Regions from separate parts of the Peribacillus sp. NPDC076916 genome, predicted to be linked through region 2. Evidence: riboswitches for the same ligand, from Rfam matches in the RefSeq annotation. Region 2 holds a riboswitch; each other region holds the start of a gene.
The links. Region 2 has a riboswitch for thiamine pyrophosphate ahead of thiC (phosphomethylpyrimidine synthase ThiC). Riboswitches for the same ligand answer to the same signal wherever they lie in the genome.
Positions count from the first base shown of each region.

Region 1: another riboswitch for thiamine pyrophosphate. It lies ahead of ACQKFG_RS12370 (ABC transporter substrate-binding protein); the one in region 2 lies ahead of thiC (phosphomethylpyrimidine synthase ThiC).
Region 3: another riboswitch for thiamine pyrophosphate. It lies ahead of tenA (thiaminase II); the one in region 2 lies ahead of thiC (phosphomethylpyrimidine synthase ThiC).

Region 1 covers NZ_JBNNIU010000003.1:576,903-580,186, reverse strand. Annotated here, with positions in the region: gene ACQKFG_RS12385 (ABC transporter ATP-binding protein) at 1-86, opposite strand, end outside; gene ACQKFG_RS12380 (ABC transporter permease) at 70-852, opposite strand; gene ACQKFG_RS12375 (thiamine-binding protein) at 849-1,133, opposite strand; gene ACQKFG_RS12370 (ABC transporter substrate-binding protein) at 1,145-2,149, opposite strand; TPP riboswitch at 2,284-2,393, opposite strand; gene ACQKFG_RS12365 (protein-glutamine gamma-glutamyltransferase) at 2,684-3,284, shown strand, end outside.
Region 2 covers NZ_JBNNIU010000001.1:943,390-946,673, forward strand. Annotated here, with positions in the region: gene thiC (phosphomethylpyrimidine synthase ThiC) at 1-1,743, opposite strand, end outside; TPP riboswitch at 1,879-1,993, opposite strand; gene ACQKFG_RS04680 (HAD family hydrolase) at 2,109-2,897, opposite strand; gene ACQKFG_RS04685 (histidine phosphatase family protein) at 3,067-3,284, opposite strand, start outside.
Region 3 covers NZ_JBNNIU010000007.1:81,581-84,864, reverse strand. Annotated here, with positions in the region: gene ACQKFG_RS19520 (AMP-binding protein) at 1-892, shown strand, start outside; gene ACQKFG_RS19515 (SDR family NAD(P)-dependent oxidoreductase) at 944-1,690, shown strand; TPP riboswitch at 1,829-1,957, shown strand; gene tenA (thiaminase II) at 2,092-2,775, shown strand; gene ACQKFG_RS19505 (ECF transporter S component) at 2,790-3,284, shown strand, end outside.

The DNA.
Region 1 (3,284 bases), on a different contig from region 2:
CCTTCATCCACATGGAAATTCATATTCTCCAATATATTCTGTTTACCATCGAAAGAATAGGAGACATCTTTAATTTCCAGATTCATCCCTTTTCCCCTCCTTTCTCTTCCAAGAAACTAAGTATTTCTCCAGGATGGTGATGATTCCAAAAAAGATCAGGCTCATTCCCATGATGATGAAAATGGCAACAAACACCCGATCTGTCCTGAACGCAGAGGAAGCGAGAGTCATATAAACACCAATCCCCGATTTTGCTCCAAGCCATTCCGAAATAACCGCACCCATTACACTATAGGTGGCCGAAATTTTCAGGCCGGAGAAAATGAACGGAATCGAGTGAGGAAGTTCCAGCTTCCAAAATAACTGGCTTTTTCCCGCTCCCATCATCTTGAAATAATGCTTAAGTTCGTACGGTGTCTGGCGTAAACCATCCAATGATGAAACCGCAACCGGAAAAAAACATACAAGCGATATCACTATTAACTTAGGCAGCATGCCAAAGCCAAACCAGATCACCAAGAGCGGCGCCAGAACAATGATGGGTATATTTTGTGATAGTATGAGCAGAGGATAAACCGCATCCTTCACACCTGGAAATAGGTGTAAGATTGCCGCGATCAATAAGCCGATGCAGCTTCCAATAAAAAAACCCGACAACGCAAGCTCGGTTGTGGATATAAGGTGTCCGTATAGATTGCTGGACGACTCAATTCCTTCAATGAAAATGGCCGATGGAGCGGGAAACAGCCATTCTTCGACTTTCAATAAAACTGTCACTGACTCCCATACTATCAGCAACAATAATAAAAGAAAGAAGGGAGCCCCCTTCTTCCAAATTCCCCTTCCGTTCATGCCCTATATTTCTCCGTTAACGTATCCATCGTTATCCCGCTTGGCTGATATAATATTTTCACTTGGGAAATGACATTCGGCGATCCTATTTCAATCATTCTTACATTCATTTTTTCTATCACGGCAAAAAGTTCGGAAAGCTCACCCTCCATTGTCGTTTCAAGCGGGTGAACCTCATACTTGACACCTGATTCTTCAATGATCTTGATTGCTTCATCGACCATGGGGATGACATTTTCCCCTTTAGGAATGATCTGTATGCTAATTAATGAGTTGGCCATTGTATTTCCTCCTATTTTGGTAAAAATTCATTGGTAAATGCCTTTTCAGGATCGAAATCACCTTCAAGAAGCTTATTTTCAGTCATCCAATCACTGTAATTCTTCCAAATTGCAAGCTTTTGCTCACCCCATCGCGGAGCATCATCCTGATACTTGTCTGCCAGCCACTCCTGGCTTTTCTTCACTAGTTTTGCATCAAGATCCGGTGCAGATTTAATTAACATGTCCGCTGCATCATCAGGATTCTTGATCGCAAACTGGTACCCTTTCGAAGCTGCATGTACGAATGCTTTAACAGTCTCCGGATCTTCTTTTATCATCTTTTCATTCGTAGTCAATACAGGCGTATAGTAATCAAGCTTATCAGAGTATTCGGTTAAGTAAACCATATTAAGCTTTTCATTTCGCAATTCAGCCTCAATCCCTGTCCATCCATAATAAATCCAGGCAAAATCTATATCCCTTTTAACCGAAGTGAAAAAATCCGTGTCTCCTGTATTGACTATATCCACTTTATTTACATCCGCATTTTCTTTTTTCATGAGTGAATCAATGATGGCCTTTTCAACCGGAGACCCCCAGCCACCATACGTTTTCCCTTCAAAATCCTTGGGAGTTTTAATGTTCTTTGCCTCAGGTGAAGCGAATCCCGAGGTATTATGCTGGATGACGGCAGCTACCGAAACAATCGGCACGCCCTGCACGCGGGCCTGCGTTATGCCCTCCTGGTAACTTACGCCAAATTCAGATTTCCCTGAAGCGACAAGCTTATCAGCTCCGGCTTCACCTGGCATGATGATTTCCACATCAAGACCTTGTTCTTTAAAATAACCTTTTTCCTTGGCTACATACAATCCTGTATGGTTTGTATTAGGTGTCCAATCGAGCACGACCGATACTTTTTTTAATTTTTCATTTCCTTCATTTTTAGATGCTTCTTCTTTTTCATTAGTTCCGCCTGCACCGCATCCAGCCAAAAGGAACAACGAAGTTAACAGTGGCAAGAATTTATTCAAGTCATTATCCTCCTACACATCATATAAGATCCATATGCCGGAACCATAATGGGGCTCCAGGGTTTATTCAAATACTGGATGAAAAAGCAAAAAACGCCCGAAGATGGATTCGGACGTTAACATACAAAACAGAAAGTCAGTAATAATATGTTCCCTCCGCTGGCATCATCCAGATCAGGTTCAAAGAGTCAGCATCTAAAGGATGCAATCTCAGCCAGCAGTACTGGCCCCCCTACATTTCTCGCACATATGAACTTTTCTCTCTCATTATATCAATTCATGGGGAAAAAGAAATACTAATTTGCTTCTTCTCGCTAATCGGAGAGGTATTCCTGCACTCTAGGATTTCTAGCAAAACATCTTTTGGAATGAAAGCAAAAAAATTCTGCCTCTTTTCATTCCAATCATTCTCAGCTGTCACGTTCCAAATAGTCAATTCAAAGCTTGCATTCATATAATGAGCATTATATGTAAACATTTTTGTTTACCGGTTTTATAAACCGTTCATTTCATAAGTAAAAGGTGGATATGATCATGATAAAGATTAATCACAAACGGTTAGATGTCAGTCAAATCCAACCAGGAATAGCATCTGCTAAATCACTTGAAATCGTCCAATTGCTGGCGGAGGATTCCAACATTTTTGAATATCGGAACTTTAGAAAGTTTAATTTCGAGATACAACTGAGGAACCGGGTCATTGCGGCAGCTATTGCGTTGGATAAAAGTAATGCAGAATTTTCCACACTTGAGGAATCGGCATCCAATAAACAATATTGGCGCCTTTCAAAGGATGGCACTTTTACCCTTCAGCCAGGAGTTCTCCCTCATGCTGCACTCGTTGACATTTTCATAAATGGAGGGCTTTATGCTTTTGAATGCGGGACTGCAATAGTCGTCACTTTTTTAAAGGCCATTTTGGATTTGATCGGCCCTAGGAATTTCGACGACCTTTTTTCAAACCTAGTTTTATATGACTGGCACCCTCCACAAAATATGGAACTCATCGTTCATAAAGGAAGGGATTATTTACCAGGTGATTGCCTTTACTTCAAAAACCCTGATCACGACCTGGCAACTCCTGAATGGCAAGGTGAAAATGCCATATTATTAGGAAAAGACCTCTTTTATGGCC
Region 2 (3,284 bases):
CGCTTTTTCTTTAAGCCCTTCATCGATTACCGACTCAAAACCCAGACCCTTTTCCTTCGCCAGATCACGGATGTCCTGGGAGATTCTCATACTGCAGAATTTCGGGCCGCACATTGAACAGAAATGGGCTGTTTTGGCACCTTCAGCAGGTAGAGTTTCATCATGATATTCGACCGCCCTTTCAGGATCGAGGGAAAGATTGAATTGATCTCTCCAACGAAATTCGAATCTAGCCTTCGAAAGGGCATCATCCCGTTTTCTTGCATGCGGATGGCCTTTAGCAAGGTCAGCTGCGTGGGCCGCAATTTTATAAGTTATGACCCCTACCCGAACATCCTCTTTATTCGGAAGTCCCAAATGCTCCTTCGGTGTCACATAACAAAGCATGGCAGTTCCAAACCATCCAATCATGGCAGCACCAATCGCTGAAGTGATATGATCGTATCCAGGAGCTATATCCGTTGTCAATGGTCCCAGAGTATAGAATGGCGCTTCTTGACAGACTTCCAGCTGCTTATCCATATTTTCTTTAATCAAATGCATCGGTACGTGACCAGGGCCCTCCACCATGACTTGAACATCGTGCTTCCAAGCAATCTTCGTCAGTTCCCCAAGTGTTTCCAATTCAGCAAATTGTGCCTCATCGTTTGCATCTGCAATGGATCCAGGACGAAGGCCGTCACCTAATGAGAATGAGACATCATACGCCTTCATGATTTCACAAATCTCTTCAAAGTGAGTATAGAGGAAACTTTCTTGGTGGTGGGCCAAGCACCATTGTGCCATGATGGAGCCCCCTCGGGAAACGATTCCCGTAACTCGCTTGGCTGTCATGGGGATGTATCGCAAAAGGACACCAGCGTGTATGGTGAAGTAATCGACACCTTGCTCAGCCTGCTCGATTAATGTATCCCGGAAAACTTCCCAATTTAAATCCTCCGCGACTCCATTCACTTTTTCCAATGCTTGATATATCGGAACCGTCCCAACTGGCACAGGTGAATTTCTGATAATCCATTCCCGGGTCGTGTGAATATTCTTTCCGGTGGAAAGATCCATTATATTGTCTGCACCCCATCGTGTAGCCCAAGTCATTTTCTCCACTTCAGCTTCGATCGATGAACTGACAGCCGAATTCCCAATATTCGCATTTATTTTCACATGAAAATTACGTCCGATGATCATGGGCTCACTTTCAGGATGGTTAATATTTGCTGGAATGATAGCCCGCCCGCTAGCTACCTCTTCCCTTACAAACTCAGGGGCCACATTTTCCCTGATCGAAATGAACTCCATTTCTGGAGTGATGATACCTTTACGGGCATAATGGAGCTGGGTTACGTTTTGCCCTTTCACTGCACGCAATGGTTTTCTTTTCAATCCCGGAAAAACGTCGGCATTGGATTGTGACTCAACTTTTTTATACCCGTTATCTTCGGGCTTTATTTCACGGCCATCATACTCTTCAACATCTTCCCGTTCCAGAACCCAGCTTCGTCTAATCGGGGCCAGACCTTTACGAATATCAATGGGATAATCTGAATCCGTATAAAAACCGCTTGTGTCATAAACTCGTAAAGGCGGATTCTCTTCTTCGCCGAATGACCCTGTAGTCGGACTTAGCTTAATTTCACGCATAGGTACTTTAATATCGGGTCTAGATCCTTCAGCATACACTTTTTTACTCCCGGCAAAACTGGACATAATTGAAACGTTCATGTCATTTACAGAATTACTCATCATGATTTCATTTCTCCTTTTTAAGTTCATTTAAAAAGGACAAAATCCAATCCATTTCGCACGAAAAAGCCAGATCTCATATTTAAGACCCGGCTAACGTTAGTATGACTACAGAAATGACCAATTGAAATGTCATTGTTTAGTAGATTCTAACTTCCCCACGCTGGTATGAACCAGATCAGGTCCTGAGGGTTAAGAAGCTTAAGCGCTTCTCTCTCAGCCCAACTTTTATTGGACACCCCTAGTCTGAATAATTTAATTGATTACAGGGTAACTATATATCACCCTTTTCATTCTGTAAATAATTTGAAAGACCTAATATTTTCATTACAACTCTCCAAAATCTGTTATTTGGAGAGGGCCATTAATTAATTCCCCAAGCTCTCAAGAATTGGGTAAAGCTCCTCTAAATGCTTGATTTCATAGGTTGGAATCACTTCATTCCGTTCCTTATCATGGCGATTTATCCAAACTGACTTTATGCCTACCCGTGATGCTCCAAGGATATCGGTCATTAAATTATCTCCGACCATCAATACTTCATCCTTATCAAGCTCCATGATTTCCAAAGCATGCTCAAAAATGGAGGCATCTGGTTTACCTCGTCCAAAAGCGCCTGAAATCACGATTTGGTCGAAATAAGGAACCAGTTCAGGCGTAATTTCAAGTTTGGTATTTTGCAGTTCAGGAGACCCATTCGTAAGCAATAGCAATTTGTACTTCCCTTTTAATTCATCGAGAACACGGAAGGACTCTTCATAGATAAATGGCTTTTTGCGTCTCTCGGCCGGGAATCGTTCTGCCAGTTCAAGCCCAAATTCCGGATCATCGATCCCTAATGCCTTCAAACCTCTCGTCCACGCTTCTTTCCGATAAGCCGGTGCAATCCCGGCCATCTTCCGGAATTCATCATGATCATCCTGAAAGTTTCCCCATAATCCCTCAAATGGGTTGATTCCGATCATTTGAGTGAATGCATATGTATCGTAAGAAGAATAAAGCTCACGTGCTTCCTTTCGCACAGCCTCTTCAAACTCGTCTACATTCAGGTCATATTTCGCCTTAGCCACTTCGCATGTGGCCACAAAAGCCTCTTTTACACTTTTCTGATCCCAAAGTAATGTATCATCTAAATCAAAAAAAACTGCCTTCAGCAAAATGTCCACCCCTCTTTCCCTATTATTGAATTCGCAAAAATTACACTATTACAATAATAAACCACAACCAATAAAAAAAGAATAACTATTCGGCAAATGCCTTCCTCTTTCTTAAAATAAGCAAAAATGACCTTCCCTTCCTAATGGGAAACCTAATATATTCCCTTTATCATCTTTCAAATACATAAAGCTTTCCATTACTGGCAATCTTGAACTTTGGACCTGTGAACCCCCGTCGTATCAGCTCTTTCCTCATATATACCATGAGGGCGGCATGACTCACGATCAGAACATCCCTGTCCCCTTTTGCTAAGACCTCATCCAATACTTTATTGATCCTTTGCTCAGCGATCTTAATTTCCGCCCTTGTCTGCTTGTTGATTACCG
Region 3 (3,284 bases), on a different contig from region 2:
AGTTAGGCTCCCTACACATATTGGAGGTACGGGAGTCTATCAAGACATTTGGAATCCGAGAGAGTTTATTGAATGGGTAGAGAGGGAAAAGATAACGTTTACGGCCGGAGCTACTCCTTATCTGCAAGATACGGTCCAAATGGAGGGGATAGAAAGGTATGACCTTAATTCGCTACGAGTCTTCGTAGCTTTAGGTGCCCCGATTCCCAGGCATTTAGTAAAGGAAGCCATGGAAAAAGTCCCGTTCAAGATATTGTCAGGGTGGGGTCAAACGGAAGATGGCTTGGTAACCTTGACGAGACTTGAAGATCCAGAAGAAAAACTGACGAATACCGACGGAATTCCGTTTCCGGGAATGGAACTAAAGGTCGTAGATTTTGAAGGGAAGGTCTGTGCCCCGAATATAGAAGGCTCTTTATTAGTAAGGGGTCCGGCTCTTTTTGTCGGCTATTTTAAACGGATCGATGATACTTTAGCTGAATATAGTGACGGATGGTTCATTACCGGTGATCGAGCTTTCATTGATGAAGAAGGATATATTCGAATTTCTGGAAGAAACAAAGACATAATCATACGTGGCGGTGAAAATATTCCAGTCGCTTATGTAGAAAATGTATTGTATGAACACCCGGATATTTCTAGCGCTCAGGTTATTGCAGTTCCAGATTCCCGTCTTCAGGAAAAAGCATGTGCATGTATCAGCATGAAAACGGGGAAGAGCCCGATCACGATGGAATCCATGCAGGAATTTCTCTCGCAAAAGGGTTTGGCCAAACAATATTGGCCAGAATTTCTTGAAATTATGGATGACTTTCCTCGTACGGCAAGCGGGAAAATCCAGAAATTCCGGCTCCGGGAAATGATAAATGAAAAGTTAGTCGACAAGAAATAAGCAGTTTAAATAAATCCGTATTGACTAAATGGTGAAAGTGGAGGGAAATATATGAATAAAAGAATCGCATTTATTACCGGTGCCGGAAGCGGAATTGGCAGAGAGATTGCAAAAAAATTGGCTTCTCGCAATTTTAACATCATCGTGGCTGATATAAATCATAAAAATGCTGAGGAAACGGTTTCTTTAATCGAAAATTCGGGTTTTGGAGCCAGAGCCGTCCATTGTGATGTAACGAAATTAGAAAGTGTTAAAAAAGCCGTTGAAGAAACAGTGAATCATTATCATAAAATAGATATATTGGTTAATAATGCAGGCTGGGATAAGGTGGAACCTTTTTTAAAAAGTGATCCTATCACTTGGAAAAGGATTATCGATATTAATTTACTTGGCCAGATCCATACTTGCAAGGAAATTTTACCTCTCATGATTGAAAATGGTTACGGAAAGGTAGTAAATATTGCATCTGATGCAGCTAGAGTAGGATCAAGTGGAGAGGCAGTTTATTCGGCTGCTAAGGGAGGGGTGATTGCCTTCACAAAAACGATAGCAAGAGAAATGGCACGTCACAAACTCAACATCAATTGTATTGCGCCAGGTCCTGCAGATACGCCCCTATTTCAAGAAATAGGCTCATATAATGAAGGTATAGCAGGTGCCTTGGAAAAAGCGATTCCATTTCGCCGGCTAGCTCAACCAGAGGACATTGCCAGTGCTGTTGCCTATTTCGTTTCGGAAGATGCAGGGTATATTACGGGGCAAACTCTTTCCGTAAATGGTGGATTAACAATGGTTTAAAAATCAATATAGTTGGGTGGTTATGCAAGATTGAAAGGCTAGTAAACTTAAAGCATTAGGTTGAAAACTTTTTCTAATATGTTTGACAATTGGGTTTATCGTGTTAATATAAAGGCAAATGGAAATTAAATATACAATTTGTACCACTAGGGGTGCTTTAATGGTAAAAGTTTATTTTACCGCAGAAGCTGAGATTAAAGTATGACTTTAAGACCCTTAGAACCTGATCTGGTTTATACCAGCGTAGGGAAGTGGGGTCTGGAACGATACGATTCTGTATTTTTTCAAGCACAACCACTTTCTTTACGTTTAAGAAAGTGGTTTTTTGTTTGCAAAAAAAGGGGTGATAAAAGGTTTTTTCTGTAAGATTCATTGAAAAATACAAATTGGAGGTAAGGGACATGAAGTTTTCAGAGGAAATTCGTCGGGAAGTTGATCATATTTGGGAAGCTAGTTTTAATCACCCGTTTGTTGCAGGAATAGGAGATGGCACATTGCCATTGGAATGTTTTCGTTTTTATGTCATGCAAGATGCCTATTATTTATCTCATTTTGCCAGGGTTCAAGCTTTAGGGGCAGTCAAAGCTACAGATTTACATACAACAAGCAGGCTTGCCGGCCATGCACAAGGAACATATGAAGCGGAGTTGAAGCTTCATGAGAATTTTTCTGAGAGATTAGGCATCACAAAAGAAGAAAGGGACAATTTCAAACCCGCCCCGACTGCTTATGCTTATACTTCCCATATGTATCGTGCAGCTTATTCGGGACATTTAGGTGATGTTATTGCAGCCATCTTGCCGTGTTACTGGCTGTATTATGAAATAGGTGAAAAGCTGCAAGGTTGCATACCCGAAGAGCCGATTTATCAAGAATGGATAGCGGCGTACGGAGGAGAGTGGTTCCGCACTTTGGTGGAAGAACAAATTGCGAGGCTGGATGAGATTGCTGAAAAAGTAACGGACGAAGATAAGGAGAGAATGAAAGAGCATTTTATCCTGAGCAGCCAATATGAATATTCATTTTGGGAAATGGCTTATCGTTTAGAGAGATGGCCTGTGCACCAGGAAACACTGGAAGTATAAAGGAGAATGAAATAATGAAAAAAGGATTGAAATTAACGGATATATTAGTCACGATCGTGATTTCGGTAGCATTTGGAATCGTTTATATCCTTTGGGGTTCGATTTACTATTCCGTTAAACCATTAGGATTACATCTGGATCAACTTATTTATGGAATGTGGTTTATAGCTGGTCCCGTCGCCTTTTTAATTTTACGGAAACCGGGTGTGGCACTTTTGGCGGAGATTGCTGCAGCTTCCGGGGAATTCTTTCTAGGCTCTCCTTGGGGGCTGACCGTACTGTTATATGGGGTAGTCCAAGGTTTGTTCGCGGAACTGGTGTTCATGGCGTTCAAATATAAAAAATTCAATATGTCGGTGGCCGTTTTAGCTGCGGTAGCTTCATGCCTTGCATCCGTACTAATGGATTTTGTATATGGGGAAATTGGTGCGCTTTCCACTTGGAATCTATCTTTATTCATGATAGCGAGGTTTGTGGGTTCCATTTTCTTTGCAGGTGTGACTGCCTAT